DNA from 3 places in the Vibrio artabrorum genome. Region 3 is predicted to be linked to each of the others. Evidence: predicted binding sites of a transcription regulator. Region 3 holds the regulator's gene; each other region holds the start of a gene.
What was found. Region 3 encodes PurR, which represses purine synthesis genes. Its sites were predicted from a motif close to TNANGNAAACGTTTNCNTNA; they were not measured.

Region 1 (4,177 bases), 250 kb from region 3:
TGGCCATTAGCGGCTTTATTTGGTGCATTAGTTGTGGTGACAGGCCCGACGGTTATTGTTCCGATGTTGCGAAGCATTCAGCCTAAATCTTCGTTAGGCAGTATCTTGCGATGGGAAGGGATAGTGATAGATCCGATTGGCGCACTGTTTGCCGTTCTCGTTTACGAATACATTGTCTCTTCAGCCGATCCGACGAGCCATGTACTGTCCGCATTAGGGCTGACTCTGTCCATAGGTTTAAGCTTAGGGATCATCGGTGGCTATGTGATAGCCAAAATGCTGCAAGGGCATTGGGTGCCGCATTATTTGCGTAACGTAGCCGTCCTGACGTTAATGTTGGGCGCATTTTCCTTTTCAAACGACCTGAGTGAAGAGTCTGGTTTACTAACTGTGACGATCATGGGGATTTGGCTAGCCAATGTGAAAAGTTTGGATCTTGAAGATATTATCGAGTTTAAAGAAACTCTGACGGTGTTACTGATCTCAGCCCTGTTTATTCTGTTAGCGAGTCGATTGGATTCGGGGCATTTTCTCTCGATAGGTTGGGGCGGTGTGGGCTTATTAGCGGTTGTTATGCTTGTCGCTCGTCCTTTGAGTGTTTGGCTCAGCGGGATCGGCACCGATCTTACTTCAGCCGAGAAATGGTTCCTAAGTTGGATGGCACCTCGCGGGATCGTCGCCGCTGCCGTTTCTTCATTGTTTGCTATTAAGCTCCAAGAAAAGCAATTAATTGAAGGGGCGGATTTGCTGGTCCCTATGGTGTTTTTGGTCATCATTGGTACGGTTGTGATTCAGAGCCTGACTGCAAGTTGGTGGGCAAGAAGATTAGGAGTGACACAAGAGAAAGCACAAGGTGTGGTTTTCTTTGGTGCGACTCTTTTTGCTAGACAGTTAGCTAAAATCTTGGCCACACACAACATTAACAGTGTGCTTACCGATACCAACTGGGAAAGCATTCGCTTGGCTCGGATGGAAAACCTGAATGTCTATTTCGGTAATCCAGCCTCAAGCCACGCAGAAATTAATCTCGAGTTGGATGGGATAGGGCGTGCCATGATTGTTTCGCCTTATCGTCAAACGAACCCATTAGTCAGTATGCACTATCAGGGTGAATTTGGTGACAACAAAGTGTTTGAACTTGAGTCATCAGAGACTAAGCACGAAAGGCATCATGTGAGTCGCAGTAAAAACCGGCGTTTGTTTGCGGAAGGGATGACGTATTCGAAACTGAATTCGCTGATGGCTCAAGGCAGTCAAATTAAGAGTACAGGTTTAACAGAAGCGTTTGACCTTAATGAATTTAATACTCTTTACCCTAAAGCCATTCCACTTGGTGTGATTACTAACGGTGAGTTCCGCTTAGTTACACAAGGTTCTGATTTGGATAAGTTGATATCGACAGAATGCGAAATCATTAGTTTATTACCCGCTCCACAGCAGCTTGAACAAAATAAAGTGTAATAATACCAATCGTAGTCAATAACGGGTCATCCTAGCTTGTTAAAACACTCGATAACGTCGTTAGAAATTTTGATTGTAGAATAACGACTTATCGACACTTCTTATCAAAAAAGCCGCAATGAGCATGACATTGCGGCTTTTTTAGTCTGTTGACGTCACGGTAGGTGTCGCGATCTATGTTGCCGTTTGTGCGTTATTTCGAGTGAAATTGCTCACAAGCAATCATGGTGTTCTCGATTAGGCTTGCAACGGTCATTGGACCAACACCACCGGGTACCGGAGTGATGAAGCTTGCGTTTTCTTTCGCGACATCGTATTCAACGTCGCCAACCAGCTTACCTGAATCTAAACGGTTAATGCCTACATCGACCACGACAGCGCCTTTCTTAATCCAAGCTCCGGGAATGAAATTTGGTTTCCCTACGGCAACCACAACCACATCCGCTTGACGAACATGACCTTCAAGATCTTTGGTGAAGCGGTGACATGTGGTTGTGGTGCAGCCAGCAAGAAGTAGTTCTAATGTCATTGGGCGACCAACGATGTTTGAGGCACCAACGACAACCGCATGTTTACCACGTAGATCGATGTTGTAACGACCAAGCAGCGTGATAATGCCTTTTGGTGTACAAGAACGTAACTTAGGCATCCGCTGAGCCAAGCGACCGACATTGTATGGGTGGAAACCATCAACGTCTTTTTCTGGCGTGATACGTTCGAGCACGTGGGTTGTATCGATACCAGCAGGCAAAGGCAATTGAACGAGAATACCGTCAATCTCTGGATCTTGGTTTAGCTGATCGACCAGGGCTAATAATTCTGTTTCTGTTGCAGTGGCTGGTAAATCGTAAGATTTAGAAACGAAGCCAACCTCTTCACACGCTTTTCGCTTACTTCCAACGTAAACTTGAGAAGCCGGGTCTTCACCCACTAAAACAACCGCTAGACCCGGAGCACGTAATCCAGCTTCATTACGTGCTTTTACACGTGCTGCTACTTCAGAACGAACCGTTTGAGAGATTAGCTTTCCATCAATATTTTGAGCAGTCATGAATTTCCTTATTATTGATATTCAAGTTAGTGGCTGATGTTTTTGGCGCATTATTCCAGAAAATCTTTTTAATTACCATTAGGCAAACGTTTGCCTTGGCTTAATTTTCAACACCTATAGGCTTATTGCCCTTTTTTTACTCACTTAGATCATAATGTTACATAAAGCCGTTGCTTTACTGATTCTAATTCGTATAATTCGTCCCTGTAGCGCGCCCTTAGCTCAGCTGGATAGAGCACCTCCCTTCTAAGGAGGTGGTCGAAGGTTCGAATCCTTCAGGGCGTGCCATTATTTAAAGAAACCCGATAACTTTCCGAGTTGTCGGGTTTTTTGCATTTTACCTACCATAAAAACCGGTCTTTTGACGCGCGAGTCATTTTCCTTTGTTGTTTTGTTTATTTCGTTGGGTTCATCGAACAGAAAATTAAAATTGTTCGTTTTTTGGGGTTTACATCATTTAGTAATAAAGCGACTATGAATTTACGAAGAATAGACAAGTAAAGTTATTAGCCAGTCGGTTTATAGCTGATTTAGAGGAAGTAATGGCAGGAAACAGTATCGGACAACATTTCCGCGTGACCACGTTCGGAGAAAGTCACGGTATCGCACTAGGATGTATCGTAGACGGGTGCCCACCAGGATTAGACATTACCGAAGCAGACCTTCAGAGAGATTTGGATCGTCGTCGCCCAGGTACCTCACGTTATACAACGGCTCGCCGTGAAGCGGATGAAGTGAAAATCTTATCAGGTGTATTTGAAGGCCAAACTACGGGCACTTCTATTGGTCTATTGATTGAAAATACAGACCAACGCTCTAAAGACTATTCCGAAATAAAAGACAAGTTCCGCCCTGGACACGCTGACTATACCTACCATCAAAAGTACGGTGTGCGTGATTACCGTGGTGGTGGTCGTTCTTCTGCTCGTGAAACTGCAATGCGTGTAGCGGCAGGGGCAATTGCGAAGAAATACCTAAAACAAGAATTTGGTGTTGAAATCCAAGCTTACCTTTCTCAAATGGGTGATATCTCCATTGATAAAGTGGATTGGAACGAGATTGAAAACAACGCTTTCTTCTGCCCAGATGCCGACAAAGTACCAGAATTTGACCAACTGATTCGCGACTTGCTAAAAGAAGGCAACTCGATCGGTGCGAAGATTCAAGTGGTGGCGACTAAAGTGCCTGTAGGCCTTGGTGAGCCAATCTTTGATCGTCTAGATGCAGATATCGCGCACGCTCTAATGAGCATCAATGCGGTAAAAGGTGTTGAGATTGGTGATGGCTTTGATGTCGTTAATCAACGCGGTAGTGAACACCGTGACCCATTAACTCCAGAAGGTTTCAGCAGCAACCACGCTGGCGGTATCTTAGGTGGTATTTCTACTGGCCAAGATATTGTGGCAAGCATTGCGCTTAAACCCACATCAAGCATTACCGTTCCTGGTGACACGATCACTAAAGACGGTGAAGCAACGCAGTTAATCACGAAAGGTCGTCATGACCCATGTGTGGGTATCCGTGCGGTACCGATCGCAGAAGCGATGTTAGCGATTGTATTGCTTGATCACTTGCTACGTCATCGTGGTCAAAACCATGGCGTAACGACCAATACACCTCAAATTTAGCGATTGAGTAAATGAAAAAGGGTTGCTTCCTGTTGGA
Region 2 (4,177 bases), 610 kb from region 3:
CACACTATGTTCCACGAATTAAAGAAGCAGAAAAACAGTCAAGGTCTGAGTCATTTACAGGTAGCCTGCGCGCTATTTGGGTACACACCCAGTTCAATTCCCGACCAAAAAAGCATCAAGTTTCGATACAAACAGCTATCTAAAATATATCACCCAGATGGTCACGGATGTGACGAAGAAATGAAACGTTTGAACAATGCGCTAAAAACCATCTTACAAAATGTTACCCAATTGTAAATAAGCACGTAACTTCATTTTCTAAGCCCACAAAGATACCGATTTTATTACTTCGGCAATCGATCCCCCTCTCAAAAACGGGTAACAAACTATTAACTAATCGGGATGACTTATGTCATAATTTGCACCGAAAATACACCTGACATATACAGGTGAGGAGAAAATATGTTCGCAGTAGAAGGCGTTTGTGATTGGTGCAAAAAGCCAAGCCTAGTAAAAAAGCACGATTACTTAGATGGTAAGTGGCATCATGCATGTAAAGAGTGCAATGATATTGCAACCATTGATGTTCGCCAATTCAACATTGGTGAAATGGAAATGAGAGCAAAACTGTCCCAAGCGACATTGAGATAGGCAATACCGTTGAAATATAAGAAAGCGCTTAAGGCGCTTTTTTTGTGCCTCTGATTTTAGAGCTTCTCCCTTCTATGCAGGTGTACACAGTACTTACCTATCAAAAACCCTGTAAACACCTGTATAAAGCTCACATTTTTTTCAACTTATGAGACAAAACAGCAAATTCATTCAAATTTAATTTACCTAATAATTTCAATAATTTAATTGTTTTTCATCCATAATCTCAGACGAAATCGTCCAATAATCCCGCAAAAAACGCTTGATCTTATAAGCAACTAAAACTACTGTATACGCATACAGCATGTATATAAGGACAGCAAAATGATTCAAGCACACGTTAAAGCACAACACTCTAGCCCGCTAGTTCACTGCGCATTTACATCAGTTTCTCGTAAAAGCAAAAATTCAAACGAGGAAGCGTTGTTTGCAAGAATGGCGTTGCTGTCCAATCAACATCAATGGTTACTGTTTACGGCTCAAACACCAAGACCATCGGCTAAGCAGCTTAAGCAACATAATGTTTGCTGCGACCGCGTTATTCATATGAAAGCCTCTCATCAAATGACTGAGGTAGAGACTGTCGAGAAAGCAATCCGCTCTAAGAATGCGAGTGCGATTGTTGCAAGTGCATCGATTGATCAGTTCAGTCAACAGTACCTAAGAACATTAGGGTTACGCTTTCAATGTGAAGTCTTCTTTATGGATGCAAATTCAGAGCGTATTCACTAAGCCATATTGCTTAACAATTTAGCGAACAAACACAGCTCCAAAACACAGTCCAAATATACTGCCTTCCCCTGCCCTACAATTCGCCAATTTTTTAGCGGATTGTTAGGCGGGGGTTTTTATTTAAACAACAGATTTAGCAATCGTTTGCTTTTTCTCTGGAAGCAAAGAGTAGATTGGGTATAATGCCCGTCTAATCATGTGCACACCGCACTTCTCTGTATGACGTTTGATAAAAGATAGGAATGTCTAAATGAGCCTTGCTGATCAAGTTCTTGCCGTAAATGATGACCTACCAATCCGTACTGATAAACCTGTCCACAGTGGCAAGGTTCGTTCGGTCTACTGGTTAACTGAAGAAGATAGCCAACGACTAATTAAAGAGAAAGGCTACGATGTAGCACCAGATGCGCCTTTAGCAATCATGGTGATCAGTGACCGTATCTCTGCATTTGATTGTATCTGGCGTGGTGAAGGAAATCTTAAAGGTGTTCCAGGTAAGGGAGCGGCTCTGAATGCTATCTCTAACCATTGGTTCAAATTGTTTAAAGACAACGGACTTGCTGACAGTCATATTCTTGATATCCCTCACCCGTTCGTATGGATTGTACAAAAAGCTCGCCCAGTCATGATCGAAGCGATTTGTCGTCAATACATCACTGGTTCAATGTGGCGTGCATACGCAAACGGCGAACGTGAATTCTGTGGTATCGAGATGCCTGAAGGCCTTGAGAAAGACAAGAAGTTGCCTGAGCTACTGATCACGCCTTCAACAAAAGGGATTCTGAAAGGTATTCCTGGCGTTCCAGAAGCTGACGATGTGAACATCACACGTAACAACATCGAAGATAACTTCGCAGCATTCAACTTTACTCAAGCAAGCGACATCGCGCATTACGAAAAACTTCTTAAAGAAGGCTTCAACGTCATCAGCCAAGCGCTAGCAAAAGTAGACCAAACCTTTGTTGATACCAAATTTGAGTTTGGCTACGTCAACGATGCTCAAGGCAAAGAAAAGCTTATCTACATGGATGAAGTCGGTACGCCAGATTCATCTCGCATTTGGGATACTCAGGAATACAACAACGGCAACATCATTGAGAATTCAAAAGAAGGCTTCCGTCAGTTCTTGCTTAACTACTTCCCTGATGCTGATATTCTATTGAACAAAGAGCGTATGCCAGAGCGTGAAGCATTAGCTCGAGATAATGAACTCCCTCTGGATTCATTAATGTCTCTGTCGCGGACTTACCTTGATATTGCCGCGAAAATCACAGGAGCAGAGATCATACTAAGCGAGAATCCTAAGCAAGAGATCATCGATGTACTGCGTTCTGACTACGGACTAATCGATTAATCACGACCTGACTGTGAAATACACCTAAATACCAAAAAGGGCCTCTATATTGAGGCCCTTTCTATAGGTACATTTTCATCTTCTTTGAGCTAAGCAATACTGAGAGATTACAGCTTAATAGTAAACTCTTCCCCTGTATTACCTGCAATGACGAGATGACTGCGTGATTCGATATACGCTATCTGCTCTTCTTCAAGAGAGTATGGCATAACCACTTTGAGTTCATTGATACCTTCGAGCTTAGCAAGTTTAAGCAAAGTGACAATATTTGACTCATCACTTTTACGCGTAGACATCGATTTCAACGCCATCTGCCATAAGCGATCTTCAGGAGTGGCAAGCTCTTTAATGCTATCTCTCCAGACAGTACTGAATATTGGCGCAATAGTGGTCAAAGCTTCCAAAAAAGTCCATTTTTTACTGCATGAGGCGCCAAGAAATGTTGTGTAATCAAACTCTACTCGCGTCTCTTCCTGTTTATCCATGATGTCCCCCGACATTTTGGCAACGCAATATACTTAATATCCACCAACTCTTTCGTTATAGCAATAGGATATAGAAGAATGGTCTTTTATGACCTTTTGATTTGTTGAAATGGCATATAAAAACCAAGCGTTTAACATAATATGCACTGAAAAATCATATCTGCATCCATTGGATAATATTTTAGAGATAAAACTAATCTATCTATACTTTCTAGACCGTAGCCATCGCTAGGTAACCAAATGAAAAGGAACATCACTGTGTTCCTTTCTATCGATATATCAATATTGCCGCTCTATTGCTTGCCCTAGTTCTCGCTCGATTAAATCACTTGCGAGATTAGCAAAAAACAACCAAACAGCAACGAGAATAACATCATTGTTCTGCCACCTTCGGCTTGGTATCTATCGTCAGAGATTTTCATAAAACGCTGCTTATGAACCATCACTAAAGGAATAAACACAGCTAAGAATACCAAGATGATGCCTGCGTAGTTCAGCACTTGTAAAAATTTATCTGCAGCAAGCAATGACCCCACCAGAGGCAAGATAAAACTAACGCAATAAGTGACCGCTGTGTTTTGGTTAAACATGTCTTTATTCTGGTTGAACAGCGCCATCGCTACACCAAAGAAAGAGGTCAACAAGGCTAAACCTGTAAAAGTAGAGAGGATGTTACCCACCCAAGGGGACTGAGCCTCGAACGCTGCCATCAAATCTGAGACATTCTTAAAGCTTCTAAATTGCGCTTCACTCAGGTTACCAACCACAGCAAATAGCCAGCATAGATAACACACTAATGGGATCAAAGAACCGACGATCACCATATTACGTAGCTGTCTATCTGTTGCCTCGTGATTGTAAGAAACCAAGGTAGGAATCACCACCATAAAGCCAAAACTGGTGAACAAAATTGCACTGGTTTTGATGAGGCTAACATGGTCATGACTGGTGACCTGCATCAGGTTCTCTTGAGTCATGCTTGGTGCCAAAAACGCCATGGTGGCAAACAAGCTGG
Region 3 (4,177 bases):
CATCATCTTCAACGACCAATACGTGATAGCTCATCTACACCACTTTTCTTATTTAATAGTTTCATTGACTATTCTATTCATAACTAGTAACAATTCTAGTCGTACAGAAGATAAAAGCCAGAAAGATGATTTTTTTTTGATACAAGACAATCTTAAACCTTGCTATTTATCGCTCATCGCAATTCAATATAGGCATTATTGCTAGCGAGTGACGTTGTACTCTACAAATATCACGGTTAGTTAGCCTTCGTAGCCAAGCAATACGAAAGACGATATTAGGATTAATCAAATGAAAGATACGAAAGCGTTCAACGAACAAAGAGCAGAAATATATTGGTGGCTATCAAGCTTATTCGCTAAAGAACTCACTCAAGAAGAGCTTGATCACTATCATTCTGTCGAAATTCGTTCCTTTCTGACTGGTTTAGGGGAAAATGAAACACTTAAGCCAGCAATCGACAGCTTGGTAGACGCGCTCAACCGTTTACAAACTCGTGAAGATGCACAGTTAGAGCTAGCAGCTGACTTCTGTGATCTATTTTTAAAAACGGATAAGCATGGCGCCCTTCCTTACGCTTCAATGTATATCGGTGAGACGGGGTTATTAAACGATAAACCTGCAAAAGATATGGAAGAGATCATGGCGAAACACAATTTAGTCGTGAATCAAGATCTCAAAGAACCAGCAGATCACATTGCCATCGAACTCGACTTTCTTGGCAACCTGATCATCCGCTCTAACGACACTGAGTGTGAGGATGAGCTAGAGAAATCGTTTGCTAGTCAGCAGCAATTTATCGAACAAACACTGCTGACTTGGTTACCAAAGTTCAATGCAAAATGTCACGACATCGATTCATTCGGTTTCTATGCATCGGTTTCATCCCTACTTGTTGCTTTCTGTAACCTAGACACTCTATATTTGGCGGGTGAATAAACGGGCAGTATGACTCGGTCAATAAATTCAGATAATGTGACAATTCACCCGGATTTCTGGGTGAATTTTGTTGCGAGTAATTTCTAGTCAGTTTAAAATTGTGACCGCAAACGATAAAATATGAAATGCTCACGAAATGCTATGCTTATAAAAATTCAGAGCATTTTAGTGTTAAGACAAGCCGCTCAATAGCGGTTTTTTGTTTTTTAGCACTTAGTACCCAAAGAGCCCTACAACTATAAGCTCTTAATTAGGTAGCTTAACGGCTACTTCATCCCATACTTGGGAAAGTAGCTTCTAATAGGATAAAACCATGGCCACTATAAAAGACGTCGCTCGCTTAGCCGGCGTATCGACAACGACCGTATCTCATGTAATCAACAAAACACGTTTTGTTGCAGAAGCAACTCAAGAGAAAGTCAATCAAGCCGTAGACGAATTAAACTACGCACCAAGTGCTGTCGCACGGAGTTTAAAGTGCAATACAACACGCACTATTGGTATGTTAGTAACGCAATCAACGAACCTGTTCTTCTCTGAAGTTATCGATGGTGTTGAGAGCTACTGCTATCGTCAAGGTTACACTTTGATATTGTGTAACACCGGCGGTATCTATGAGAAGCAACGAGACTACATTCGAATGCTTGCAGAGAAACGTGTCGATGGCATCTTGGTGATGTGTTCTGACTTAACAGAAGAGCTAAGAGAGATGTTGGACCGTCACGCTGATATCCCTAAAGTGGTGATGGACTGGGGGCCTGAAAGCTCTCAAGCCGATAAAATTATCGATAACTCTGAAGAAGGTGGCTACCTAGCGACAAAATACCTAATTGATCGCGGTCACACTGACATAGCTTGTTTAAGCGGCCACTTAGACAAAGCGGCCTGTATTGAACGCATCGCTGGTTACAAACGTGCGCTCAATGAAGCACAGATTTCTGCTGATGACAGCATGATCATTGAAGGTAACTTCGAATGTGATACTGCCGTTCTCGCGGCAGATAAAATCATCGAAATGAAAAAACGTCCAACAGCCGTATTCTGCTTTAACGATACAATGGCTCTTGGCTTAATGAGCCGACTACAAGAAAAAGGAATTCGTATTCCTGAAGATATCTCTGTCATCGGTTACGACAACATCGAACTGGCTGAGTACTTCTCTCCACCGTTGACTACGGTTCACCAACCGAAGCGTCGTGTTGGTAAAAATGCATTTGAAATTTTATTAGAACGCATTAAAGATAAAGACCATGAAAAACGTGTGTTCGAAATGCACCCTGAAATTGTTGAGCGAAGCACCGTTAAAACGTTAAATTAATGGTTATATTCTCATCTAATCGTGCGCTCCTTTGGGGGCGCCTTTTTATCAACACAAAAACCTAACTTAGATGCATATAAGAAAGAAGATTAATTGAAGCAGTATCACACTTTTGAATAGCAAGTGTGAGCTTCATTCAACAAAAACTTTATTCTATTTAATCAGTCACGCACAGGGCAAATCACTCGAAAGAGTGAGACGCAAAGCTTCCGGCCTAAACCACTCGTTGGTATGGTAGCGGGGCTACCGATGGCAAAATGCAGTAGTTGCTAATAATTTAGTAATTTACGGCTTATTGACAATTTAGTTGCAACATTTTGCTAATCTCTCGGACCTGCTTATTTGGTGGCGTAGTTCAAATACACCGAGATGAATAACATGGATAAACCGATACTAAAGGACTCAATGAAGTTGTTTGAGCCCTTAGGAAAAATAAAATCACGCTCAATGTTTGGTGGCTTCGGGCTTTTCGCTGATAACACCATGTTTGCCCTAGTGGTAAATGACCAATTGCATATACGAGCAGACAAAAGCACAACGAATCAATTCGAGCAGCAAGGATTTCAGCCTTACGTCTACAAAAAACGAGGGTTCCCTGTTGTTACCAAATATTTCGCTTTGCCCGAGAGCCTATGGCAAGATCAAAAGGAAATTTTGCAACTGGCCAGTGCTTCTTTAGGGTATGCTAAAAATGAAAAAGCTCAGCAATCCTCAGCTAAGCCAACTCGATTAAAAGATCTTCCTAACCTCAGACTCGCGACTGAGCGTATGTTAAAAAAGGCTGGGATAGAATCTGTAGAACATTTATATGAATCAGGCTCTGTAAACGCATTTAACGCCATCAAAGAATCACACGCCTCTTCTGTCAGTATCGAACTGCTTTGGGCGCTAGAAGGTGCTATCAATGGCACACACTGGTCTGTGATACCTCAACAGCGTCGCGAAGAGCTGAGCAATCGAGTTAATTAACATTATCACCCTATGACTAAGCCGCATTTTTGCGGCTTTTTTTATATGTGCTGAAAGTTAATTGACGTTTTGCCTGTCTATACTCAAGTGATGCATTAAAAATTATAGGAAATCGCAATGAGTAAAAAAGTCATATTGGGTCTGGCATTGATCGCCACTATCCTTTTGTTAGGTCTTAACTTTAGCCAATACCTAACACTTGAGAATGCCAAAGATCAACAAGCCGTTTTAAATGACTACATTGATAGCAATTTCATTGCCGCCGCCGCAACCTATTTTGTCGTATATATCATGATTACCGCTTTCTCGATTCCAGGGGCTGCTGTCGTGACGCTGTTAGGGGCTGCGTTGTTTGGATTCTGGAACAGTTTGCTATTGGTGTCTTTCGCGAGTGCCATTGGGGCGACTCTCGCTTTTCTCAGTAGCCGATACCTCTTACAAGACTGGATACAAAGCAAATTTGCTGACAAATTAGTCACGATAAACAAAGGCATTGAAAAAGACGGGTCATTCTACTTATTTTCGCTCCGTTTAATTCCTGTCTTCCCATTTTTTATTATTAACTTATTAATGGGCTTAACACCAATGTCGATCACGCGTTATTACCTGACGAGCCAAATTGGGATGTTACCAGGCACTGCTGTTTTCTTAAATGCTGGAACTCAACTGGCAGAAATCGACTCACTGTCGGGGATTGTTTCACCTTCGGTACTATTGTCGTTTATCTTGCTGGGTGTATTCCCAATAATTGCTAAATGGTTGATGAACAAGTTTCGTTCTGCCCCTGTCGCCGGATAAGGTCTATTTCCATGAAAATCTTTAGTGCATCGAATCCGACAGAAGCTCATATCATTTGTGGGTTACTAGAAAGCGAAAATATTGCGTGTGAAGTCCGAGGAGAAGGGTTATTTGGTTTAAAGGGAGAAATCCCTTTCACAGAAGATACAGACCCT

Region 1: folD (bifunctional methylenetetrahydrofolate dehydrogenase/methenyltetrahydrofolate cyclohydrolase FolD) is a predicted target of PurR. The motif match lies at 2,591-2,610, and genes of this name have one in related genera.
Region 2: OCU36_RS05825 (phosphoribosylaminoimidazolesuccinocarboxamide synthase) is a predicted target of PurR. The motif match lies at 1,456-1,475, and genes of this name have one in related genera.

The regions. Positions count from the first base shown of each region.
Region 1 covers NZ_AP025458.1:2,116,934-2,121,110, reverse strand. Annotated here, with positions in the region: gene OCU36_RS09430 (cation:proton antiporter) at 1-1,461, shown strand, start outside; gene folD (bifunctional methylenetetrahydrofolate dehydrogenase/methenyltetrahydrofolate cyclohydrolase FolD) at 1,655-2,512, opposite strand; tRNA gene OCU36_RS09420 (tRNA-Arg) at 2,724-2,800, shown strand; gene aroC (chorismate synthase) at 3,055-4,140, shown strand.
Region 2 covers NZ_AP025458.1:1,258,225-1,262,401, reverse strand. Annotated here, with positions in the region: gene OCU36_RS05840 (J domain-containing protein) at 1-237, shown strand, start outside; gene OCU36_RS05835 (hypothetical protein) at 403-591, shown strand; gene OCU36_RS05830 (SulA-like leucine-rich domain-containing protein) at 916-1,323, shown strand; gene OCU36_RS05825 (phosphoribosylaminoimidazolesuccinocarboxamide synthase) at 1,574-2,677, shown strand; gene OCU36_RS05820 (transporter) at 2,785-3,162, opposite strand; gene OCU36_RS05815 (amino acid permease) at 3,483-4,177, opposite strand, start outside.
Region 3 covers NZ_AP025458.1:1,870,021-1,874,197, forward strand. Annotated here, with positions in the region: gene torR (two-component system response regulator TorR) at 1-34, opposite strand, end outside; gene torD (molecular chaperone TorD) at 290-937, shown strand; gene purR (HTH-type transcriptional repressor PurR) at 1,251-2,255, shown strand; cyclic di-GMP riboswitch class I at 2,421-2,506, shown strand; gene OCU36_RS08410 (TfoX/Sxy family DNA transformation protein) at 2,634-3,224, shown strand; partial or broken gene OCU36_RS08415 (TVP38/TMEM64 family protein) at 3,237-4,022, shown strand; gene OCU36_RS08420 (putative signal transducing protein) at 4,034-4,177, shown strand, end outside.